2 regions of the Paenibacillus tundrae genome follow, and region 1 is predicted to be linked to the other one. Evidence: riboswitches for the same ligand, from Rfam matches in the RefSeq annotation. Region 1 holds a riboswitch; the other holds the start of a gene.
The links. A riboswitch is a leader RNA that binds a small molecule or an ion and turns the genes downstream of it on or off. The one in region 1 is predicted to bind S-adenosylmethionine.
Positions count from the first base shown of each region.

Region 1 (7,577 bases):
TCCAACTATCGTAACACAGGTTACATGTGAAAAAAAGCACCTTATGAGCAGGTGCTTTAAAAATAAGTGAAAATGTAGACATATAGAATTGTTCAAATAAATCCGCTTTTGATTACGAAGGATGCCTAACAGCATCTCAGCGTCGAAGATGGAATTTAGCCGAAATATCCGTTGCTCACGTATCTTAATCTACGCTCCGCTACTCTATTTCAATCTTCATCCCATCTTCTTGGTACTGAAAACCAACTTTTTTGAACACATGCATATCAAATTGTATATTTTTTACTGCTGTCAGAGAAGATTTCTAGGATTCTTGAAGTGCTTGCTCCAAATCCGCAATCAAATCATCAATGTCCTCAAGACCGACCGAGAAGCGAAGCAATCCATCCGTGATTCCGCGATCACGACGAACCGCTGCAGGCATTGCGGCATGAGACATCATTGCAGGATAAGACAATATACTCTCTACTGCTCCCAAGCTCACAGCAACGATTGGTAGCTTCACACGATTAAGCACTGCTTTGGCACGATCACCAGAACCTACATCAAAGGATACGACAGCACCATAGCCTGTTGACTGGCGTTCGTGCACTTCGCGACCTGGATGATCCTGTAACCCTGGATAATAAACAGCTGAAACATCACTTCGTTCATTTAACCAAGCCGCAAGCTTGGCTGTGCTCTGTTCACTGTGTGCCATACGAGCACCAAGTGTCTTCATTCCACGCATGAGTAGCCAGGACTCTTGCGCTCCAAGCACAGTACCCAACCCGTTCTGCAACTGCTTGAGCTGTTTACCCAGAGCTTCTGTACGAGCTACAGCAAGCCCTGCTAACACATCGCTGTGACCACCAAGGAACTTAGTAGCACTATGTACAACGATATCTACACCTAACTCTATTGGACGCTGGTAGTAAGGTGTCATAAATGTGTTGTCCAGAATTGTAACTAATTCATGCTCCTGAGCCCATGATGTTACTGCAGCGATATCCGTAATCTTCAGCGTTGGATTGGATGGTGTCTCCATATAAACGGCTTTCGTATTGGGCTGAATCGCTGCTTTCACTTCTTCGATATCTGTCATATCGACAAATGTCGTATCAATCTGCATCCGGTTTAAAATCGAAGTCAGCAAGCGATACGTTCCGCCGTAAACGTCCTCTGTCACGATGATATGATCCCCCGCCGAGAACATCATGAAGACACTGGAGATTGCTGCCATCCCTGAAGAATACGCAAAACCACGTACCCCGCCTTCTAGCAGGGTGATGTAATCCTCCAAAGCCTGACGCGTAGGATTCCCTGAACGACTGTAATCATGTTGTGGTGGATTGAAGATATCAAAATGATGGAAGGTGGACGCCTGATAGATCGGCACACTGGAAGCTCCCGTCGTTTTGTCTACCTCATCCCCGAAATGCAGCAGTTTGGTATCGAATTTCAATTCAGAAGAATCAGAAGAACCGGAATTTTTGTTCTGTTCACTCATGATGTGCTCCTCCTTCAATTTCGAGTTTTGCTGCTGCTAGGGCATTGCCCAGATCTGCGATAAGATCCTCTGCGTGCTCAATACCTACGGAGAAGCGCAACAAACGATCATCCACGCCGACAGCATCACGGATCTCAATCGGGATATCGGCATGAGTTTGTACTGCTGGATATGTCATTAATGATTCAACGCCGCCTAAGCTTTCAGCAAATGCGATGAGTTTAATGTGACGCAGCAATGGCTCTACGTAACGAGCATCCTTCACTTTGAAAGAGAAGATACCCGTGTTACCGCTGGATTGCTTGTTCTGCACCTCATATCCGGGATGATCCGACAATCCTGGGTGATAGACTTCACCAACAGCTGGATGCTCCAAAAGATATTTAGCGATTGTCAACGCGTTATATTCATGGCGCTCCATCCGGAGAGCCAATGTTTTCATACCCTTCATCAACTGGTAGGAATCTGTTGGAGATAACACTGCACCAATGGAGTTGTGTAAGAATGCCATTTCTGCTGACAGTTCCTCTCCTTTGGTCACAATCAATCCAGCAAGGACATCGTTATGTCCACCAAGGTACTTCGTTGCACTGTGAATAACGATATCCGCACCCAGCTCGATTGGACGTTGGAAGAATGGAGTCAACAACGTGTTGTCCACGATAGTCAAAAAGTTATGGCTCTTCGCCCATGTGCTTACCGCTTCAACATCTGTAATCATCATCAGCGGGTTGGTTGGTGTCTCAATAAAGACCGCTTTGGTATTCGGCTGGAGAACTTTCTCTAGTGCAGCCAGATCATTCGTATCGACATAGCTTGCTGTTACACCGAAACGAGATAGAATACGTTCTAGCAGACGATATGTGCCCCCGTACAGATCAAGTGATACAATCAGATGATCTCCTTGACTGAACAATGCAAAAATCGTTTGCAGTGCTGCCATGCCTGAGCTACAGGCAAAACCCGCATCCCCAGACTCCAGTGCAGCTGCTGCTTCCTCCAACACTTTACGTGTTGGATTCGTTGTACGAATATAGTCAAATCCCGTGCTCTGTCCAAGCTTCGGATGGCGAAACGCAGTTGCTTGATAGATTGGAAAGTTAATTGCACCTGTGACCGGTTCATGAATAGAACCAATTTGAGCTAAGCGGCTTTCGATTTTCAACTTGTTATCTTCCATTGCAGAATCCCCCTGTTATCTCGATTAAATTTGCGGACCAATATCGTAAGGTGTTTCTTGATACACATAGTAATTGAGCCAATTAGAGAATAATAAGTTAGCATGCGCCCGCCATGTCGCTGGAGGAACACGGGAAGGATCATCTTTCGGGAAATAATTTTTAGGTAGCGCTACATTTAATCCTTTGGCTGCATCGCGGTCATATTCCCACTTGAGGGATAACGGATCGTACTCAGCATGTCCGGTAACGAAAATCTGTTTACCGTCTTTGGTTGCAACTAGGAAAATACCTGCATCCTCAGATTCAGCCAAAATTTCAAGACGCTCGTCCTTCTCAATATCTTCATGACGCACTTCAGTGTGACGTGAATGAGGAACATTAAACACTTCATCGAAACCACGCAGGAGTGGAACATGAGATTTGTTAATCGTGTGTGGAAATACGCCAAAGCACTTTTCGTCCAATGAAACTTTAGGAACGCCGAAGTGATGGTATAAGCCCGCTTGTGAGGCCCAACATATATGCATGGTTGAAGTAACATTTGTTTTGGTCCATTCGAAGATTTCTTGGATTTCCTTCCAATAGTTCACGTCCTCGAAATCCATCTGTTCTACAGGTGCACCTGTAATGATCATGCCATCGAAGCGGCGATGTTCGATTTCATCAAATGTTTTGTAGAATTCATCCAGGTACTCCTGGGAAGTGTTCTTAGATGTATGAGATTTCGGATGTACCAGAACGATGTCGACCTGTATAGGTGTATTCCCCACCAAACGTAAGAGCTGGGTCTCGGTCGTTTCTTTCGTTGGCATAAGGTTTAATATAGCGATACGAAGCGGACGAATATCCTGTTGATATGCGGATGTCTCGTCCATGACAAAGATGTTTTCCCCTGCAAGCACTTCCTTCGCAGGTAAAGTGTCCGGTATTTTGATTGGCATGGTGTCAAACTCCTCCTTGAGCATAAATAGATTGCAGCATACGCTGCCATGAGCTTGCTCTACAAGCATAGAATTCCTACGTCTAATGCCGTGAGACAGGCTCAAGTTCCTTAGCGAAAATCAGTGCTGAGAAGTCGGGGCATATAACAAAGACCTTCCTCGGATTCCGAGAAAGGTCATATGTAAATAGATATGCGCCTCTCTCATCTCTCAGTTACAACAGTACCTCTTGGGCACATAGTCGCTGCAAGAATTAGCACCGTGCGGTATACCGCCGGTTGCCGGGTTTCATCGGGCCAGTCCCTCCACCTACTCTTGATAAGATTTCGCTGTATTTAATTTTTGAAATTTAATTGCTTTCCGTTTACTTTAAAACATTAATTCGTTCACGTCAAGCTACAGTTCATCCTAAGTTTCTACATCTCGGAACCGTTTTTCACCACCTATCATACACTGCCTCAGAGCGCGAAATAGACACATTTTTGCGCTTGAAAGCACGTTGGACCAGCGGTATACTAAACAGGTGTTGTAAACCCTTATGTGAGAGGTGACATAATCAATGGATGGCGACCCGAGGCCTGACTGGCAGCCGAATTCCGACAAACAGCATAGAGAATTGACATCAGCATGCCGGCAGCGGGACGTTACTTCCGTTTGCATATAGAGCGAACGCAGACCTGATCTCCAGGCTCCGCTGCCGACCGGCTGATCTCTTCTTTTTGCGCCCATAATGATGAAGAACCGCCAACCTGGCGGGTGCAGAAGGAGTCGATAACGATGAAAATCCGGTTGGTAAACAACGGTGTATTTATCCCAGTGGATGATATTCAGCAAGCGCTGACTCCACCAGCGGAGGGCTTTTACTGGATTGATGCGGATGTGGATGATCTGGCCGTGCTTCAGCCGCTATTTATGATGCATGACCTAGCGGTGGAAGACTGCTTAAGTGACGAGGAACAGCGTCCGAAGATCGAAATTTATGAAAGTCATTATTTTATTGTCATTAATAGCATTCGTTTTGATGATGAAGAGATATTTTTACGTGCCGTCAACCTGTTCTTGGGCAGACATTTCATTATCAGTGTGACCAAACAGAAAGTCAGTGAGCTGCGAACTTTAAAACCTATTCTATGGGAGCAGGAAGTCAGTACTCCGGATCGTCTGTTATACTTGCTGGTTGACTTAATTGTCGACAATTACTTTACTGTCGGTGATCGAATTGAGGCACGGATCGAGAAGCTTGAGGAAGATATTCTGATGCACACCAAAAAATCTCACCTAAACGAAATAATCGGGCTTCGTAGTGAGATTCTATGGCTCAAAAAAGTGCTTGGTCCTCAAAAAGAGGTCATCAATACACTTAACAAAAAAGACTTGCGTCTCATTGATGATCAATTGCAGAAATACTTCAGCGATATTTATGAGAATGCGGTAAAGATTTCCGAAACGTTCGAAACCTATCGGGATCTGATGGGCAACTTACGTGAGGCTTATCAATCCAGTATTGCGAACCGAGCGAATGAGATCATGCGTGTGTTTACCGCCATCACCACAGTATTCATGCCCTTGACCGTTATTACCGGTATCTACGGGATGAACTTCGAATTTATGCCAGAATTGCACTGGAAATATTCATACTTTGTGGTTATTGGGCTTATGGTGACACTTGGCCTGAGTATGTTCTTCATTTTCCGCAAAAAAGACTGGATCTGATTAGACTCGGAATGAACATTTCAAAGAGAATAGAAGACGAAGCCTCCCTAATGGGGTTATGGCCTCGTCTTTTTTTGGTCTAATCGCACATTAACTGACGTTCTGCTCCGTCTCCACATGACGACGATAACGAATCCGGATCATACGAAGCTTCTCATATACTTGCTCCAGGCTACCTCCACCTGGTTTTTCTTCCCCATATACTTTATGTAGCACAGGCTTCAGAAACGCGTCTCCTAGTTCCTCATAGGCGTTCCATACGGCTTCTTGTTCTTGTTCAGGCATAATGGCAAGCTCTGCATCAAGAAGACAATCCGTATCATAACCCTCTAGATCTAAGATCTCCAGTAATTCGATTAGCTCTCGGCGTGACAATCCCGAACGGTGAACAATCTCCTCTAACGTGTGCCCTTCCTTCATGCCTTCAAGTACTTGCTTACGTGTCTTGAATTTGTCTAGTTCCTGTTTATACTTCTGTTCCTTCTGTCGATAAAGCCAGTTCTCGTACTCCTCTTCTTTCAATGCAGAGTATACCCAGTCGAGTGGAAATACGGTGGAACGCTCCACTCCGTTCGTTAGCTCCAGCCATGCTTGACCATACTCGGAGGCCTTGCTCTCTCCAACACCCGGCAATTGCATCAGTTCATCCATCGTCAATGGCACATACGAACTAATCATGCGAAGCAACCGGTTCGTTGCAATAAAATAAGGAGCCTTCCGGTCAGAAGCGGCTCTCTTTCTACGCCATGTGCATAGATCTGCATACAATGTTTCATTGGCATACAACTCGCTATAACATTGAAGCCGTTGTCCACCATAATTTCGTGATCGCAAATCTTCAATCTCATGAAATAAACCTTGTAGTAACGGTCGGAACCCTTCACTCATCTGTAGTGCTAGTTGATGACGATAAATATGCATGAGTTCTTCCCACGAACTGCCCTCATACCAAACCTTATCCTCTCGATCCCCTTCCTCATACAAGCTCCAACCCAGATGCCATGCGCCTTCTTCTTCGCCAATCCACACCTGTGCGAGCTCTTCATTCTGATCTGTAATTCTTGCTAATCTGTTCATAAAAATGACTTCCATGGTCAATCCCTCCTTCGAGTTCAGCTACACCGCTTGTAAGGCTCACCCTCATCACCTTCAAAAAAGGCACAAAAAAACACCCCTCCTGCAAAATGAATGCAAGAGAGGTGCTTCCTCAACAAACCGTGCTATGCTGTTGCTCATATCATACCATATTGGAAAAATTCGTCAATCATTTCGTGTTGTATACTTTATTTATTTAGTGCAAGCTTCGCAAGCGCCAAGGAGCCGCACAGCCCTGCGTTATCTCCAAGACCCGGTGAGACCACATATTGATCGATATCGGACTGAAGTGCGGGATGCTGTACATAACCATTCAGCAATTCCTGTAATTTTTTGCGTATCAAAGGGAAGAGCTGCTCCTGCTTCATCACACCGCCGCCCATCACAATTTTCTGTGGGGAGAGAATCAGAACATAGTTCATAAGTGCATGCGCCAAGTAATGAGCCTCGATCTCCCATGCTTTGTGATCCGGTGATAACTCATAAGCTGGTTGTTCCCATCGTTTGTTAATCGCTGGACCTGCAGCAAGTCCTTCTAGGCAATCGCTATGATAAGGGCAGAATCCTTCAAAGGTATCCTCCGGATGTCTACGTACGATGATATGTCCCATCTCTGGATGAGACAATCCATGTACCATTTGACCAGAAACTACAGCACCTGCACCAATTCCTGTACCCACCGTAATATACAAGCAACTGTCTAATCCTTTGGCTGCGCCCCAAGTCGCTTCACCAAGTGCAGCTCCATTCACATCGGTATCAAACGTCATTGGCACATCATAATGTTCCTTCAATTTGCCAATAAGGTTGTATTGCCCCCAATGTGGTTTGGGTGTAGTGGTAATGTATCCGTACGTTGGACTGCCTTCAATCGGGTCAATTGGGCCAAAAGAACCTACACCTAGAGCTTCAATATTTTTACCTTCAAAGAAAGCAATGACTTGCGCCATCGTTTCTTCAGGTGTTGTCGTAGGAAAGCTTGCTCGTTCCAACACTTCTCCCTTTTCATTTCCAATACCACATACAAACTTCGTGCCTCCAGCTTCAATCGCGCCTAAGATCGTCATGTTCGTCACACTCCTCAATTAATGTAAAAGGAATTCCATTCTGTCATCGATCACTCTACTCGTTCAATTCAACGACTCGCCTTCCAGCTTC
Region 1 is NZ_CP145605.1:1,933,848-1,941,424, reverse strand. Features, by position in the region: gene V6W81_RS08665 (trans-sulfuration enzyme family protein) at 305-1,489, opposite strand; gene V6W81_RS08660 (aminotransferase class I/II-fold pyridoxal phosphate-dependent enzyme) at 1,482-2,669, opposite strand; gene metA (homoserine O-acetyltransferase MetA) at 2,694-3,611, opposite strand; SAM riboswitch class I at 3,812-3,936, opposite strand; gene corA (magnesium/cobalt transporter CorA) at 4,389-5,324, shown strand; gene V6W81_RS08645 (HRDC domain-containing protein) at 5,415-6,416, opposite strand; gene V6W81_RS08640 (ROK family protein) at 6,608-7,486, opposite strand; gene V6W81_RS08635 (MOSC domain-containing protein) at 7,550-7,577, opposite strand, start outside.

Region 2 (7,577 bases), 3.2 Mb from region 1:
ACAAATAAACACAATCCATTTTAAAGGTTACATATGTTAACAGCTACTTTTCCATCATCGGAGAGGTGGCTGTTGGTATGTTCGTTAAAGTTCAGGAGACACTATTAAGATGTGGGTATGAACCTATACATACAGTATTCATACAAATTGCAGAAGCATGAAATAAACGCTTGTGTCTAAAATTTGAACTAAAATGACCTTCTGGTCATTTTTTAAACAGACGTTAACATTTTGTCACAAAGCGCGGCGTCAATGACACTTTTATCCGGTATAATGAGTTTAGTTGTGAATTACGTGTCAAAGTACTGAATCAAGCGAGAAACGATGTTTTTCGCCATCTTAAACCAACAGCAGGTGAGAAAAAATTGAAGCATTTAACCTTGTTTAAGTGGTTAACCGTATTAACTTGTCTTGTAATGTTCCTGGCGACATTCGGTGGGGGCATTGTTACTAAGACGGAATCCGGATTAGGTTGTGGCACAGAGTGGCCTTTGTGTAACGGAAAGCTTGTTCCAGCACATACGGTAGCATCCCTAATTGAATATTCACATCGTGCCGTAAGCGCATTGGCAGGTCTGCTGTCGATTGCCTCTTTTGTAGCATTTTTACGGTTTGGTAAGTCTCGCCGAGATCTACAATTGTTCTCATTACTAACGCTCATTTTTGTTATTGTCCAGGGAATCATGGGAGCCTTTGCCGTGGTGTTCTCCCAATCTTCCGCCGTAATGGCGCTGCACTTTGGATTCTCGATCATAGCCTTCGCAAGTTCTCTAATGATGGCGCTGGGAATAAGGCAGGAGGCGCGTCACGGAGGACTAGAAAGATTGAATAATTACCCTCGGGTAACCAAAGGCTTCCGTAATCTGGTCTGGTTTTCCACTGTTTACACGTATCTCGTTGTGTACACAGGTGCGTTCGTGAGCCATACCGACTCAGCGGGAGGCTGCTCTGGTTTCCCATTATGTAATGGACAGATTGTTCCAGAGTTATCGGGAGGGGTAGCTGTAGCATTCGCTCACCGTTTGGCTGCATTATCCTTAGTTATTGTCATCGCGATTTTGGGTCATTATGCATATCGCAAACACCCGGATAACACCGAACTTCGGAGATTAGGTGTTATCGCTGTAGTGCTCATCCTGCTCCAAGTTTTCATTGGATTCGTGATGATGCTTACGATCGGGCGCCCAGAAGTGTACATGTTCGTTGCACTTGCTCATATGTTGGATATTGCCATATTGTTCGGAGTTCTAACGTACATGAGTTTCCTTGTATACAAGCTGCATCGTCCAGTTAATCGTTTCTAAATCAAGTATACAGATTCAAGATATAGGAAGTTATATTGCGACAACGTACAGAGTCTGCCTTTCAATGATGTAGATCATTGGGAAGGTGGACTTTGTTTGATGTTAGGCATGACAGGGCAACCTAAGCGAAGCAGCATTCATGCATTTACTCTGATCCCGATTTTGTTTAACATGATTAAGCATCCCATGATCAGCAGAATGCAAAGAGGAGGCTGTATATGCTGCGAACGTTGCTAGGCGAACCGCCGCGCCAAAATGAGGGTATTTTGGAGGAAGCTATTGATTCAATGGTGGAGACTTTGGAGTTACTGCAACGACAACTGGAGAAGAACCAAGATCCAACGCATGATTATCGCAAGTTATATGTATGGACGCAGGGGTTAATTTCTTCGTTGGATGAACTGGAGCAGAGTTGCTTTGCAGCATCTCATTTTCGGAAAAAGGTAAAAGCAGGTTCTACAGAAGACATGACCAGTGAAGAAAAGGCTGAATACGCCCGGTATGTTTATTTCTACAAGGATGGATTCATTCGTTGCTTTGCCATTTTGGACAAGACAGGAACGGTGCTGAATGAACTGTTTCAGCTCAATACAACCAAAGTGAAAACGCATTTCTCTTATTTTACCGTGTTGCGACAGTTTGGATATGCGAAGATGCACTCGGAGCTAGCTGTGAAGCTGACTGAGATCAAGGATGTATACCGAGAGCCCATGAGCAAATTACGTAAACGCAGAAACATGGAGATTCATTACATGAATTCTGAGATGCAAGATGATTTGTGGCAACTGCATCAGACGTTACAGGGGAAAGTGAAGCTGGAGGACTTGGATCAGCATTTGAACGAATTGCGTCAAGGATTAGATATGGTGTGTATTACTTTGAAGGCGTCTTATGGATACATTAATAAAATGTGGTATCAACAAGGTTTTAGAGAGCGTACTAAAGGGTTAAAATCATAATATTTACCTTTGACAAATCGGAATACTTGGATTATACTGAGTTCCTAATAGGACATTAAATGTAATATGTTTCAACATGAAGTATCTGAACAGTATAACTGCGGAATTACACGAACTTATACAATCTTACAATATCATATTTCTTATCGAGAGCGGCGGAGGGACAGGCCCGATGAAGCCCGGCAACCGATTTATAACGACAATGGCAAACGTGTCATTCTTTATAGATGTTAGGTGCTAATTCCTACAAAATGGCGTTAAACGCGATTTTGGCAGATGAGAAGGTATATTCTTTCAAGCAAAGAACCCTTTCAGTTTCTGCAAAGGGTTCTTTTTTTATTGCATGAATGGGAGTTTTCCTCTCTTTCGGGTAAAGATAGGTGTAGGCAGTGGGAAGGAGAGTATTACTTGATTGAATTAAAGGGAATAACCAAAACATATGGTAGAGGCGCAAAGGCGACGACTGCGCTTGCGGATCTGAATCTGAATGTACGTAAAGGCGAGATCTTTGGAGTCATTGGGCATTCGGGTGCAGGTAAAAGTACATTGATTCGATGTATCAATCTATTGGAGCGACCTACTGAAGGTGAAGTGTGGGTTAATGGAGTGAACTTGACCAGTCTGAGTAAGTCGGAATTGCAGCAGCAGCGGGGTAAGATCGGCATGATCTTTCAGCATTTCAACCTTCTCTCATCTGCTACGGTCTACGACAATGTTGCATTTCCACTGAAATTGGTCAATACGCCCAAAGCGGAGATCGACCGTAAGGTAAAGGAAATGCTCACCTTGGTCGGACTTGAACAGCATAGCAACAAGTATCCTGCACAATTGTCAGGAGGGCAGAAGCAACGGGTTGGCATTGCACGTGCACTCGCCAGTGATCCAGATGTCCTGCTATGTGATGAAGCGACGTCTGCTCTTGATCCACAGACAACAAGTTCTATTCTGAAGCTTCTGCTGGATATTAACCAGAAGTATGAGTTAACGATTGTGCTGATTACTCATGAGATGCATGTGATCCAGAGTATCTGTGATCAGGTTGCAGTTATTCATCAGGGCGGCATTGTTGAACAGGGACCGGTTACGAAAGTATTTCTCAAGCCGCAACATGCCATCACACGAGATTTCATGCAACAAGGTCAGGCGACTGATTTGTTGTTGCTTGAAGAGGAAGGTTTGGCAAGCTCAGAGAACAGCCGTAAGAATGGCGAACAATCTCAGTTGGTGAAGATTTCGTTCTTGGGGCAGAAGACGTATGAAGCTATTCTGTCACGAACCGTTCGCAAAACCGGCGTTGATTTCGCGATTCTGCAAGGAACGATCTCTACGATCAAACAAGTCCCTTATGGACAGCTTATCGTTCGTTTCGAGGGAGATTCTGCTGCGATTAACTCAACTACCCGTGAATTAGTCGAGCAGGGACTTGATGTGGAGGTGCTTCGTTAACATGGACTTTTCAACTGTACACTGGGAAGAGGTCGGCAAAGCGTCTATTGAGACACTGCAGATTCTTCTTGTATCCGGTTTGTTTACTGTAATTATCGGCTTACCATTAGGTGTGCTACTCTTCATGACAGCAAGATCCCCATCGGCAAAATCAATTCTCGTTTACTCGATTCTGTCGGTTATTGTCAATATATTGCGATCTGTTCCATTCATCATTCTAATTGTTGCTCTACTTCCCGTTACTCGCGCCCTTGTTGGGACGGCTACAGGTGTACTGGGGACAATCCCACCACTTGTCATTGCAGCAGCACCTTACTTCGCGAGGATTGTGGAGACGACTTTGCGTGAGGTAGATCGTGGTGTTATAGAAGCTGCACAAGCGATGGGAGCCTCTACAGGGCAGATTGTAAGACGTGTTCTGTTACCAGAGGCACTGCCTGGTTTGCTAGCAGGTATAACCATTACCATAGTTACATTGGTTTCTTATACGGCAATGGCGGGTATGGTTGGTGGCGGTGGCCTTGGAACACTGGCGATCAACTATGGTTACTATCGTTATCAGACAGAAGTCATGCTTGTCGCGGTAGTATTGATTGTTATTTTAGTACAGGTACTTCAGATGTTTGGAGATCGTCTAGTTAAATTGTTCACCAGGAAATAACACATAGACAGCATGACTCGCTCTTATCAAATTGGATAAGGATGCTGCATGCAAAAAATTATTGGAGAAGGGGTTTTACACATGAAAAAATGGTCATTTGCTCTACTAAGTATTATGCTGATTGCAGTATTAGCAGCTTGCGGAAACAACAAGGATGCAGATAGCGGTGCAGACAATTCTGCTGGCGCCCCACGTACCGTTGAACTGAAAGTAGGAGCATCGCCTACACCTCATGCTGAAATTCTAGAAAGTATCAAGCCTGAGCTCGAAGCAGCAGGCATTCGTTTGCAAGTTGTAACATTTAATGATTACGTTCAACCGAATCAACAACTAGCTGACAAACAATTGGACGCTAACTTCTTCCAACACCAACCGTATCTAGATGCAGAAAATGCAGCACGTGGCTTTAACCTCGTTACTGTAACTCCTGTACACGTTGAGCCTTTTGGTGGTTACTCCAAAAAGATTAAATCACTGGATGAATTGAAAGACGGCGCAAAAGTTGCTATCCCGAATGACCCATCCAATGGTGGCCGTGCATTGTTGTTGCTTGCAAAAGAAGGTCTGATTACGCTTAAAGACAACACAAACATCTCGTCAACACTGCAAGACATTACTGAAAATCCGAAAAACTTGGAGATCATTGAGTTGGATGCAGCGATGATGCCGCGTCAACTGGATGAAGCAGATCTGGTATTCATTAACGCCAACTATGCACTGGAAGCGAATTTGAATCCAGAAAAAGATGCTCTTCTGATCGAGGATCTGCAAGGTAACCCATACGCTAACATTCTTGTAGCACGTGAAGATAACAAAGACGCAGACGCTATCAAGAAACTGGCAGAAGCTCTGAATTCCGAAGCAGTAAAAACATTCATCAAAGAGCGCTACCAAGGTGCAGTTGAACCTGCATTTTAAGAGATAACTTAACGAAACATAGAGATTCGAGCACGTATATCATGGGATGTTTAATGATATTATCGAGTGCCGTATCAATATAAAAGACAAAAGCCCTACATCCTTGTTTATAAGGTGTAGGGCTTTTGCGTGTGATTCATTAGTGTGGATGGAGCATTAGCGCTTATTCGGGTCATTCTCTGAATGGTCGGTAGTGGATGAATGGGTGTTTTCAATGGATTCCTGCCCAGCGGCATGCTGTTGATACGCCTGTTCAGCAGGAGAAAGAGAATTCTCATCCGTAGAATGCTTAGCATCATTTTTTTTGCGTCCAGTCAGCTTATTACGTAGCCATGTGAATGCACCAACGATTAGAGCGACGATCACAAACCATCCTTTTTTGAGCAACAATAACAATCCTACTTTTTTGGCAACAGCAACTCCTGCACCACCAAGGATTAGGCTAGTTAGACCGAGTTCTGATTTTTTGTCGATAGAAGCATCAAATTCCTCATACTTGTTTCCCGTAGTGACGGTAAGATTGGAGAGAACACTGTCCTCAAACTGTCTTCGGTTTTCCTCGAAGTTAGCACTGTCGGTAACTAGAATAACTCCGATATAGCCTTCACGTGTCAGAACATTCACATTGTAATTAACGAGGGCTTCCTGCTGAGCATCCTTCAGACCAATGGAGTATAGCAGATGGTGTTTGGAGCTATCATACGTCGGTTCAATGTCCCACCCAGTAATAAACAGTTGGTTATCAGGAGTAGTTCTTTCGTTTTGTTCCTCTGTACCTCGTTTGTAACTGTCTAGGAGCTCTTCAGCATCGAGATTGTCCTTGTCACTGTCGTCAATATGTCCAGGGTCGTTGTACTCGAAGATCACGTACCAGTTCGAGTTCTCGCCAGCTCCATAGATACTACCGATCTCTGTTCCGTTCGGGAAGGATTCAGTGTCTTCCATGAAACGTTGCGTGTTGGCTGCATCTAAAAAGGTAAGTCCTTCAACCAGTTTTAGGGAGGCTTTGTTGTCGAGAACGACATCGCGTGGTCCGTCTAACCATTGATAATCTTCGATGGTGCTGTCACTTTCTGCTGAAGCTATGATGGAGAAGGGGGCTTGTAATGTAAATACAAGCAGTATTGCGATAAGGGATGCTACACATTTTTTCATCATTACTATAAGTCCTTTCAGAGGTGCCATGTAATGCTTATATTTACATGATCATATGTATTGTGTCATTACTTTCACAGAAAGAAACGACTTATCGACATTACCATAGACACCCCAACCAGACAAGGTATATATGGTTAATTAGGGGGTATTTTACTTCTTAAGACCTAATTGATATCAAAGTAAAGGCTGGGAATATAAGTATTTAGTCTGAGGTTTACACTTTTTTGCAAATAAGATGATTTTGAGTTGGGGGTAGCACAAAGACCATGTACCCCAAATGAGAGATGCACGGCTTTTGTTGATAATAGCTGTATTTATTTATTAGATGACTGCTCAGATTGGCGGTAATGTGATAGCTCATTCTGATCGGCATGCTGTTGTTCATCTGCTTCTTGTAGAATCATTCGCTCGGAAGGAGAGAGCTTTTCCTCATCTCCTTTTGATCTTTTAAACCTAATCCAAACAATCAGTCCAACTACAACAAACAAAATTACTGGCCATCCTTTCTTGAGAAAAAGCAATAAGTTGTTCGTTGGACTGCCTGTATAACCGATACCGCCCCAAATTAAACTTTTGAGTCCGATCGTTGAGGTTTTGTCTGTCGAGGCATCATATTCTTCATAGGTATATCCTGCATTGATACTCAATTGGTTAAGTACAGTTTCCTCGAATATCTTGTTGTTCTGTTGGAAGTTAACCAGATCTGTAACCAAAATAGCAGATACATATCCTTCGCGTGTGAGTATATGTACATTGTAATTGACCATGGTCTGTTCAAAAGCATCCTTGAAGCCAAGAGAGTAAATCAATTGATGTTTGCTGCTATCATATGTAGGTTCAATTTCCCAACCCGTTACGTAAGTTCGATCTTCAAACTCGGATTGTCTGTTCTCTGCTTCTGTGCCACGAATATAACTACTTAAAAGTTCGTTCGGATCGAGTTTCTGATCGTCATCTCGGATATGACCGGTTCTCACATATTCAAAGACAACATACCATGCACCCATTTCGCTATTGTTGTATAAACTACCAATTTCATTACCGTTAGGTTTGGCACCTGCGTTGAGCATTGAACGTTGTGTGTTGGCCTTGTCCAGATAATAATAGTCTTCAGGGATTTCTAGAGTAGCT
Region 2 is NZ_CP145605.1:5,318,260-5,325,836, reverse strand. Features, by position in the region: gene V6W81_RS23875 (thioredoxin family protein) at 1-8, shown strand, start outside; gene V6W81_RS23870 (COX15/CtaA family protein) at 366-1,304, shown strand; gene V6W81_RS23865 (Cthe_2314 family HEPN domain-containing protein) at 1,523-2,263, shown strand; SAM riboswitch class I at 2,404-2,546, shown strand; gene V6W81_RS23860 (methionine ABC transporter ATP-binding protein) at 2,672-3,709, shown strand; gene V6W81_RS23855 (methionine ABC transporter permease) at 3,711-4,370, shown strand; gene V6W81_RS23850 (MetQ/NlpA family ABC transporter substrate-binding protein) at 4,452-5,288, shown strand; gene V6W81_RS23845 (DUF2167 domain-containing protein) at 5,445-6,446, opposite strand; gene V6W81_RS23840 (DUF2167 domain-containing protein) at 6,761-7,577, opposite strand, start outside.
Region 2: another riboswitch for S-adenosylmethionine. It lies ahead of V6W81_RS23860 (methionine ABC transporter ATP-binding protein); the one in region 1 lies ahead of metA (homoserine O-acetyltransferase MetA).